Linked DNA regions of Rhodoligotrophos defluvii. The protein of the gene in region 2 interacts with the protein of the main gene of each other region in a pairwise test. Links are inferred from orthologs where the notes say so. Each region holds a gene or a part of one and is shown on either strand. Other genes may lie near its edges.

What was found. The genes of interacting proteins can lie anywhere in the genome.
Region 1: the proteins of mtgA (region 2) and E4P09_RS16975 interact in binary tests that used the Escherichia coli proteins (3 or more experiments, as listed by UniProt). The link is inferred for Rhodoligotrophos defluvii from one-to-one orthologs.

Annotation. Positions count from the first base shown.
Region 1 is NZ_SZZM01000003.1:583,189-586,187, reverse strand. It holds E4P09_RS16975 (peptidoglycan D,D-transpeptidase FtsI family protein), read left to right. Parts: upstream 1-637; coding sequence 638-2,362; downstream 2,363-2,999. Other genes in the region: E4P09_RS16970 (UDP-N-acetylmuramoyl-L-alanyl-D-glutamate--2,6-diaminopimelate ligase), read left to right, coding at 2,383-2,999; ftsL (cell division protein FtsL), read left to right, coding at 291-641; rsmH (16S rRNA (cytosine(1402)-N(4))-methyltransferase RsmH), read left to right, coding at 1-297. UniProt on the Escherichia coli protein: Essential cell division protein that catalyzes cross-linking of the peptidoglycan cell wall at the division septum. Required for localization of FtsN.
Region 2 is NZ_SZZM01000001.1:326,469-332,205, forward strand. The notes cover bases 1,263-4,159. They hold mtgA (monofunctional biosynthetic peptidoglycan transglycosylase), read right to left. Parts: upstream 3,088-4,159; coding sequence 2,437-3,087; downstream 1,263-2,436. Other genes in these bases: E4P09_RS01475 (Lon protease family protein), read left to right, coding at 1,263-1,578; E4P09_RS01480 (hypothetical protein), read left to right, coding at 1,575-2,426; E4P09_RS01490 (polyprenyl synthetase family protein), read left to right, coding at 3,424-4,159. Outside these bases: more of E4P09_RS01475, read left to right, coding at 1-1,262; more of E4P09_RS01490, read left to right, coding at 4,160-4,314; ispG (flavodoxin-dependent (E)-4-hydroxy-3-methylbut-2-enyl-diphosphate synthase), read right to left, coding at 4,330-5,601; E4P09_RS01500 (transcriptional repressor), read right to left, coding at 5,718-5,737. UniProt on the Escherichia coli protein: Peptidoglycan polymerase that catalyzes glycan chain elongation from lipid-linked precursors. May play a role in peptidoglycan assembly during cell division in collaboration with other cell division proteins.

The DNA of each region.
Region 1 (2,999 bases), on a different replicon or contig from region 2:
CTGGCGGTCGTGTCGTTCCATTCGCTGGAAGACCGTATCGTGAAGCGCTTCTTTGCGACGCGGACGGGGCAGACCCCACGTGCATCGCGCCATCTGCCGGAAACCGGGCGGGCCGAGCCGAGCTTCGCTGCCATCGGCCGTGGCGCAACCACGGCTGGCGAGGCGGAGATTGCCGCGAATCCGCGTGCCCGCTCCGCCAAGCTGCGGGCCGGCCGGCGCACGCAGGCGCCCGCCTTGCCCGTGGACCTCGCGGAGATGGGCGTGCCGGCCGTCGCGCTGGAGCCATTGCCATGCTGAGGATCATCAACGGCATATTGGTGGCCTGCCTCATGGGCGTGGCGTTCTGGCTCTATCAGCTCGAGTATCAGGCGCGGGTCGCCGAAGACGAGATTGCCGCGCTCAAGCGGCAGATGACCGGCGAGTATGAGGCGATCAGGCTGCTCCGGGCCGAATGGGCGAGTTTGACCCGGCCGCAGCGCATCGAGGAGCTGGCGCGCAAGCATCTCACCCTGGCGCCCCTCAAGCCGGAACAGATCATTCCCGCACGGGACATCACAAGGGCTATTCCGGAGTTCGACCGCTTCCGCAAGCCGGATCAGGACGGTGATCCCATTGCCAATCTGCTCGAGGGACTGGAATGACGGGTACGAGCCCCAACGCGCACGAAACCATTCAAGCGCTCGCCGCCCGCAAGCTGGCCGAAGCAGCCTTCGGCGTACAGCTCAGAGGGCACAAGCGGGCGCGCCTCGTGATCATCTTCTTTCTCATCGCCTTCTCGGCGGTGGCGGTGCGCTTGGGCCAGCTTACGATCGGCATGCCACGGCCTGTGGAGGTGGGGCGCCAGGCAGACGACAAGATTCCGCGACCGGAGATCGTCGACCGCAATGGGGAGCTGCTCGCCACGGATATTCAGGTCGCCTCGCTGTTCGCCGATCCGCGCAAGATCATCGACATCGACGAAGCGGTGGAACAGCTCACCGCCAACCTGCCGCGGCTCGATCCCGCCGAGGTCCGTCGCCGCCTGTCCGACCACAAACGGGCCTTCGTGTGGCTCGCCCGGCAGATCAGCCCGGAGGAGCAGGCGATCATCCACAATCTCGGCATTCCCGGCGTCGGCTTCCGCTGGGAACGGCAGCGGCTCTATCCCAATGGGCGCCTCGCCAGCCACGTGCTCGGGTTCGTCGACATCGACAATCGCGGCATTGCGGGCATCGAGCGCTATCTGGACGGCCAGGGCCAGATCCTGGTGGCGGCGCTGGCCGATCCGCTGGAAGCCAAAACGGGGCCGGTGGCGCTCTCGCTCGATCTGCGCGTCCAGTATGCCATGACGGAGGAGCTGCAGAAGGCCATGGAGAAGTTCATGGCGCTGGCGGCGGCCGGCGTGGTGATGGACGTCAATACCGGCGAGATCATCGCCATGGCTTCGCTGCCCGACTTCAACCCGAACGACCCGCGCGAGGCCCTGGACAAGAACCACATGAACCGCCTGACCACGGCAGTCTACGAGATGGGGTCGACCTTCAAGACGGTGACCTTCGCCATGGCGTTGGACAACGGCATCAGCATGCAGTCGCGCTGGGATGCGCGCGGCTCGCTGGTCATCGGCCGCTCGCGCATCGGCGACTTCCGCGGCGAGAACCGCGTTCTGAGCCTGCCGGAGGTGTTCACCTATTCCTCGAATATCGGCACGGCACGCATGGCGCTCGACCAAGGAATCGAGCGCCATCAGGCATTCCTGCGCAAGCTCGGTTTCTTCGACCGGCTGCAGACGGAGATCCCTGAATCCGCCTCGCCGCTGGTGCCGACCCGCTGGGGCAAGATCTCGACGGCGACCATTTCCTTCGGCCATGGGATGTCGGTGGCGCCCCTGCGGCTCCTGTCGGCGGTCGCGGCCTTCATGAACGGCGGCAGGCTGGTCCAGCCGACATTCCTCAGGAAGGACCCGACCCTGATGGAGGACAGTGCGCCGCAAGTGATCAAGCCGGAAACCTCCGATAAGATGCGCTGGCTGCTGCGGCAGAACGCGCTGATTGGCAGCGCCAAGAAGGCCAATGTCGAGGGATACCGGATTGGCGGCAAGACCGGGTCGGCGGAAAAGGTGTTGAACGGCCGCTACAGCAAGGGAAAGAACGTCACCAATTTCATCGCCGGCTTTCCCATGGAAAAGCCACGCTATCTGGTGTTCGTGCTGCTGGATGAGCCGCAAGCCTTGAAAGAGACATATGGTTTTAGGACATCTGGCTGGAATGCCGTGCCGACGGGCGGCAAGATCATCGAGCGGATTGCGCCCCTCTTGGGCGTGACGCCGAAATTCGAGGGCAAGGACGCCAACATGACCATAGCCGGTACGGCGGTCGAATGATCGGGGCTGCGAGACAGCACATGCGGCTGGATGCAATCATCGGTTCGGATGCAAGGCTCGAGGCGGCCCATGCCGCGCTCGACGTGAAGGGCTTGACGGCGGATAGCCGGGCGGTGGCGCCCGGCTATCTATTCGCCGCGCTGAAAGGCGTGAAGGCCGACGGCGCCGCATTCATTCCCAAGGCCATAGGCCAGGGTGCGATTGCGGTGCTGACGGACGAGGCGACGGCGGTGGATGCCGGTCCGCTGCCGGTGATCCGGGTGGCAAATCCGCGCGCTGCCCTGGCCCGCGCCGCCGCGCGCTTCTACGGCGCGCAGCCCGCAACGGTGGCCGCGGTCACCGGCACCAACGGCAAGACCTCGGTTGCGGCCTTCACGCGGCAGATCTGGACGGCGCTCGGCCACGGGGCGGCCAGCATCGGGACGGTGGGCATCGTCTCGCCCAAAGGCCAGCGCAAGCTGCAGCACACGACGCCGGACCCGGTGGAGTTGCAGGCGGTGATGGCCGAGCTCGCCCATGACGGGGTGAGCCATGCGGCCATCGAGGCATCGAGCCACGGACTTGCGCAGCACCGGCTGGATGGCCTCCAGGTGAGCGCCGGTGCCTTCACCAATATCAGCCGTGATCACCTGGACTA
Region 2 (5,737 bases):
CGGGCGCCGACCCGCGGCGAGGATCCGCGGTTCAGGCGCTATATGGTCAATGTGATCGTCGGGCACGAGGGGAAGACCGACCCGGAGCTCAAGCCGCGCGGCGCTCCCGTGATCTTCGAGGACAATCCGACACTCTACAACCTGGTCGGGCGTATCGAGCATACGGCGCAGTTCGGCGCCCTGACCACGGACTTTACGCTGATCCGCGCCGGCGCACTGCACCGGGCCAATGGCGGCTATCTCGTGCTCGATGCGATGAAGGTGCTGATGTATCCCATGTCCTGGGAGGCGCTGAAGCGCTCGCTGCGCAGCCGCCAGGTCACCATCATCTCGCCCGGCGAGCAGCTCGGCATCATCAGCACCGTGTCGCTCGAGCCGGATCCGATCCCGCTCGACGTCAAGGTCGTGCTTATCGGCGACCGTCTCCTATATTATATCCTGGCAAGTGCGGATCCGGAGTTCGGCGACCTGTTCAAGGTCGAGGCGGATTTCAACGAAGAGATCCCCCGGACACCGGAAAACATGGAGCTCTACGTACGGCTGATCGCGACGATCGCCCGCTACCGGGGCCTTCGTCCGCTGACGCGTGACGCGGTGGCGCGCGTGATCGAAGAGGCCGTACGCATGGCGGACGATTCGCGAAAGGTGACGGTGCAGACCGGACCATTGGCGGATCTGATCATGGAAGCGGATTATTGGGCAGGCGAGGCAGGCCGGCGCGAGATCACCGCCAGAGACGTATCGAGGGCGGTGGACGCTAAGATCCGGCGGGCCGACAGGGTCAGGGAGCTGTCGCAGGAGTCGATCACGCGCGACATCGTGCTGATCGACACCGATGGCGCGGTCGTCGGCCAGGTCAACGGCCTGGCGGTGACGTCCTACGGCCAATTCCGGTTCGGCCGGCCCAGCCGGATCACCGCCCGGGTGCGGCTGGGCGGCGGCAAGGTGGTAGACATCGAGCGGGAATCCGAGCTTGGCGGCAAGCTGCATTCCAAGGGCGTGCTGATCCTCTCGGGCTACCTCTCCTCTCACTATGCGCTCGATGCTCCCCCCTCGCTGTCGGCCACGCTGGTGTTCGAGCAATCTTATGGCGGGGTCGAGGGCGACAGCGCATCATCCGCGGAGCTCTACGCCCTGCTCTCGGCCCTATCGGAGGTGCCCATCGGGCAGAATTTCGCAGTGACCGGTTCAGTCAATCAGATGGGACAGGTGCAGGCGATCGGCGGCGTGAACGAGAAGATCGAGGGCTTCTTCGACATCTGCAAGGCGCGCGGCCTGACTGGGCGGCAAGGCGTGCTGATCCCGCAATCCAACGTGCAGCACCTGATGCTGCGCGAGGACGTGGTCGAGGCAGTCGCCGCCGGCCAGTTCCATGTCTATCCCATAGAGACCATAGACCAGGGCATCGAGGTGCTCACCGGACGGGCGGCCGGCGAACGTGGCCCTGACGGCCGCTTCCCACCGGACACGGTCAATGCCCTCGTGGAGGCAAAGCTGGAGAGCTATGCCGCGCTTCGGCACCGCTTCGCCAGCAAGGATGACGACCAAGCCACACCGGCCAAGGATAATGCCACATGACCACCACTCCACGCCCCCTGTTCCGGCGCATCGTGGTCGGCTTCGACAGCGCCGGCGAACCGCAAATGCTCATCGAGACGGCGACGAGGCTCGCCCGCGCCACCCGTGCCGCCATCCACGGCGTATTCGTGGAGGACAACCGGGTGATGGCGCTCGCCGAGCTGCCTTTCGTCAAGGTGGTGCATGCGCCGGGATCCGCCTCAGCCCATATCGGCGCCGAGCGCATGCGTGCGGCGATTACCCGCGAGGCGGCGGCCTGCGAAAGCCTGCTGTCGCAGTCGGCGCGGCGGGCGCAGCTCGCCTGGAGCTTCGGCCGGACGCAGGGCGCCTTCCGCGAGCAGCTGGAGCGGGCGGCGGATGCCGGGGACCTGATCCTGGTGCGGGCAGACCCCCATGCCGGCCCGGCCGTGTCGGATGCCCTGGCGGTGGCCCGCAGCCCCCGCTCGAAGGCGGCGGGGCTGGTGGTCGTCCCCCGCTTGGCACGGCCGGTGCGCGGGCCCCTGGCACTGCTGGCCGCCGGCGACAAGGCGCCCCTGCAACCCCTGCAGCTTGCCGCTTCGCTCGCACAGGAGCGGCGAGAACCGCTCACGGTGCTGCTGGTCGCACCCAGCCAGGCGGCCATGGCCGAGCTCGAGGCCGCCTTGGGCCAGGCGCGCGTTCAGCGGCCGCTCACCGTGCATCGGCTTATCGGCGGCGCGCTCGATCACCTCACCCATTTGCTGCGCGACCTCGGCGCGTCGCTTGTCGCCGCCGATCTGGAGGGGGAATTGTTCCGGAACGAAGCCGCGGCCCTGGCCGTGATCGCCGCCGCTGCCGCACCAGTGGTTCTGCTGCGCGAAAGCGCCTAAGGGCGGCCCGTCAACCGGCCGTCACGCAGGCCGCATATGGGCCTATGCCTGCCATGCGGCGCTGGATCAGGCTGGCAATGCGGTTGGTGAGGCGACCGGGCTTGCCGGCATCGCGCACCAGCGGACTCGGCAGCACGGCAGCCAGCAGCGCCGCCTCCCGCCGGGTCAAGTTCTTCGCATCCTTGCCGAAATGGTGCCGGGCGGCGGCCTGGGCGCCGTAGATGCCCTCGCCGAACTCCGCAATGTTGAGATAGACCTCCAACAGGCGCCGTTTCGACCAGATGAGGTCGATCCACACGGCGAGGGGCACCTCAAGCGCCTTGCGGAGATATGAGCGCCCCGGCCACAGGAACAGGTTCTTGGCGGTCTGCATGGTGATGGTGCTGGCGCCGCGCGATTCGTCGGCCTCGATCACCTTGCCGACCGCGACCCAGTCTATGCCCGAATGCATGCAGAAGCGCTGATCCTCCGACGCGATCACGGCGCGCGCCAGATTAGGCGATATTTCCGCCATGGGCACCCAGTCATACTGGGGTGCCGTGCCCTGGAACAGCCGCAGGACCATGAGCGCGGAGGCCGGCGGCGGCACGATCGCATAGGCGAGGGTCAAGAGATAGGGCAGCAGAATGAGGCCGCCGCAGATGATCGCCACCCGCCTCACGACGCCACGCCGATTCCACCGGAATGGGCTTAGGACCCTACGGACTGCCCGCCCTCCCGCGGCCAGTCGCGATCCGTCCCGGTCGTCCTCCGACACGAAAATTTTGCCCTCCGTCGTCACGCCCGCCAGCCTACCCCCGCATCTTCATCGAAGCCGCACCATTGCTTCGCGGCTCCAGCCCGCTTATGAGAGCATTAGCCATATCGCGAAGCATGCCCGCATCGGAAGCGCCAAACAACGCCTGGCTTTCCCGACGGACCGATCCGCGCGTGTTAAGCGGTTGCTCCGTTCATCAAATTGCTGTCAGCAGCATCCTATCGCCGGACCGCTCTTCCCATGTCATTCGATACGCGTTTGAAGGAAACCGCCCGCCGCGTCGATCAACTCCTGGAACGCCTGTTGCCCGTTGAAGGTTCAGCGGCGCCGAGGGTCATCGAGGCCATGCGCTATTCGAGCCTGGGCCAGGGCAAGCGGCTGCGGCCCTTCTTCGTTGTGGAAAGCAGCGCCTTGTTCGACGTGGATCCCCTGCAGGCGCTTCGGGCGGGCACGGCGCTCGAATGCGTGCACTGCTATTCGCTGGTGCATGACGATCTGCCGGCCATGGACGACGACGACCTGCGCCGCGGCAAGCCGACCGCCCATATCGCCTTCGACGAGGCCACCGCCATTCTGGCCGGCGATGGCCTCCTGACCTTCGCCTTCGAGATCCTGGCTTCTCCGGAAACCCATCCGGATGCAGGCATCCGCGCCGAGCTGGTGCTGCAGCTGGCCCGCGCGGCCGGCGCCGAAGGCATGGTGGGCGGCCAGATGCTGGATCTGCAGGCGGAAACCAGCCGGACGCCTCTCGAGCTCGACGAGATCATCACGCTGCAGGCGATGAAAACCGGCGCATTGTTCCGCTATTCCATGGAGGCGGGTGCGATTCTCGGCCGCGCCAGCCCGCAGCACCGGCAGGCGCTGATCGGCTATGCAGAGAAGGTGGGACTTGCCTTCCAGATCGCGGACGACCTCTTGGATGCGGAAGGCGACGAGCAGGTGACGGGCAAGCGCACCGGCAAGGACGATGCCGCGGGCAAGGCCACCTTCGTGCAGCTCATGGGCCTTGACGGCGCGCGCAGCAAGGCGCGCTCCTTGGTTGCGGAGGCGTGCGCGCTGCTCGACCGGTTCGGCGAGCGGGGCGAGACCTTGCGTCAGGCCGCCACGTTCATCGTCGAGCGGAAGAACTGAGCTCCGGGCGACAGATTATTCGGCGGCGCCGGCCAGCACCACCCGCTCGCCGGCGGGCGCGCCAAGGCCGTAGCGGCGCTCGACATAGGTCTCGACCAGCTGCTTGAACTGCTCGCCAAGGTTGTCGCCGCGCAAGGTCATCACCTTCTTGCCATCGACGAAGACGGGGGCTGCCGGCAGTTCGCCGGTGCCCGGCAGCGAAATGCCGATGTCGGCATATTTCGACTCGCCCGGCCCGTTGACGATGCAGCCCATGACCGCGAGCTGCAGGTCCTCGAAGCCGCGATAGGTCTCCCGCCAGACCGGCACCCGCTCCTGGATGTAATCCTGAACCTCCTTCGCCAGCTCCTGGAAGACGGTGGAGGTGGTGCGGCCGCAGCCGGGACAGGCGATCACCTGCGGCGCGAAGGCGCGCAGGCCCATGGACTGCAGGATTTCCTGTCCCACCCGCACTTCCAGCGAGCGGTCGGCCCCAGGCTCCGGGGTGAGCGAGATGCGGATGGTGTCGCCAATGCCCTGCTGCAGCAGAACCGCCAGCCCGGCGGTCGAGGAAACAATGCCCTTGGAGCCCATGCCCGCCTCGGTGAGGCCGAGATGGAGGGCATAGTCGCAGCGCTCGGCCAGCATCTGATAGCAGCGGATGAGATCCTGTACCGTCGATACCTTGTTCGACAGCACGATCTTACTGCGCGGAAGCCCAAGCTCCTCGGCGCGGGCGGCCGAGAGCAGCGCCGACTGCACCATGGTCTCGTGCATGACCGCCCGAGCGGTGAGCGGCTTGGGCGACCGCGCGTTCTCGTCCATGAGTCTGGTCAGCAGCTCCTGGTCGAGCGAGCCCATATTGACGCCGATACGCACGGGCTTGTCGTAGCGCAGCGCCGTCTCGATCATCATGGCGAACTGCTTGTCACGCTTGTCGCGGAAGCCGACATTGCCGGGGTTGATGCGGTATTTGGCCAAGGCCTCGGCACAGGCCGGATAGTCCGTCAGGAGCTTGTGGCCAATATAGTGGAAATCGCCGATCAGCGGCACGTTGAGGCCGCGTTTGTCGAGCTTTTCCCGGATGTGGGGAACCGCGGCGGCCGCCTCCGGCCGGTCGACGGTGATACGCACGAGCTCGGAGCCTGCGCGCCACAGGGCTGCCACCTGCCGGGCGGTCGCCTCCGCGTCGGCGGTGTCCGTGTTGGTCATGGATTGCACGACGATCGGGGCGCCGCCGCCCACCATGACGTCGCCGACCATGACACCGACCGTCTTGTGACGGGGAAGATCCGGGAAATCAGCCATATTGCCTTACCTACGAGGTCAGGAGCTTGTGTTTGGCATGGCCTTGCGACGCTTTCAAGACTTGCCTGGGGCGCATGTTGGCCGAAAGGTGAAGCCGGGTCTCCCGCCTCGCCGGGCTAGCCGCTCTTGGCCGAGC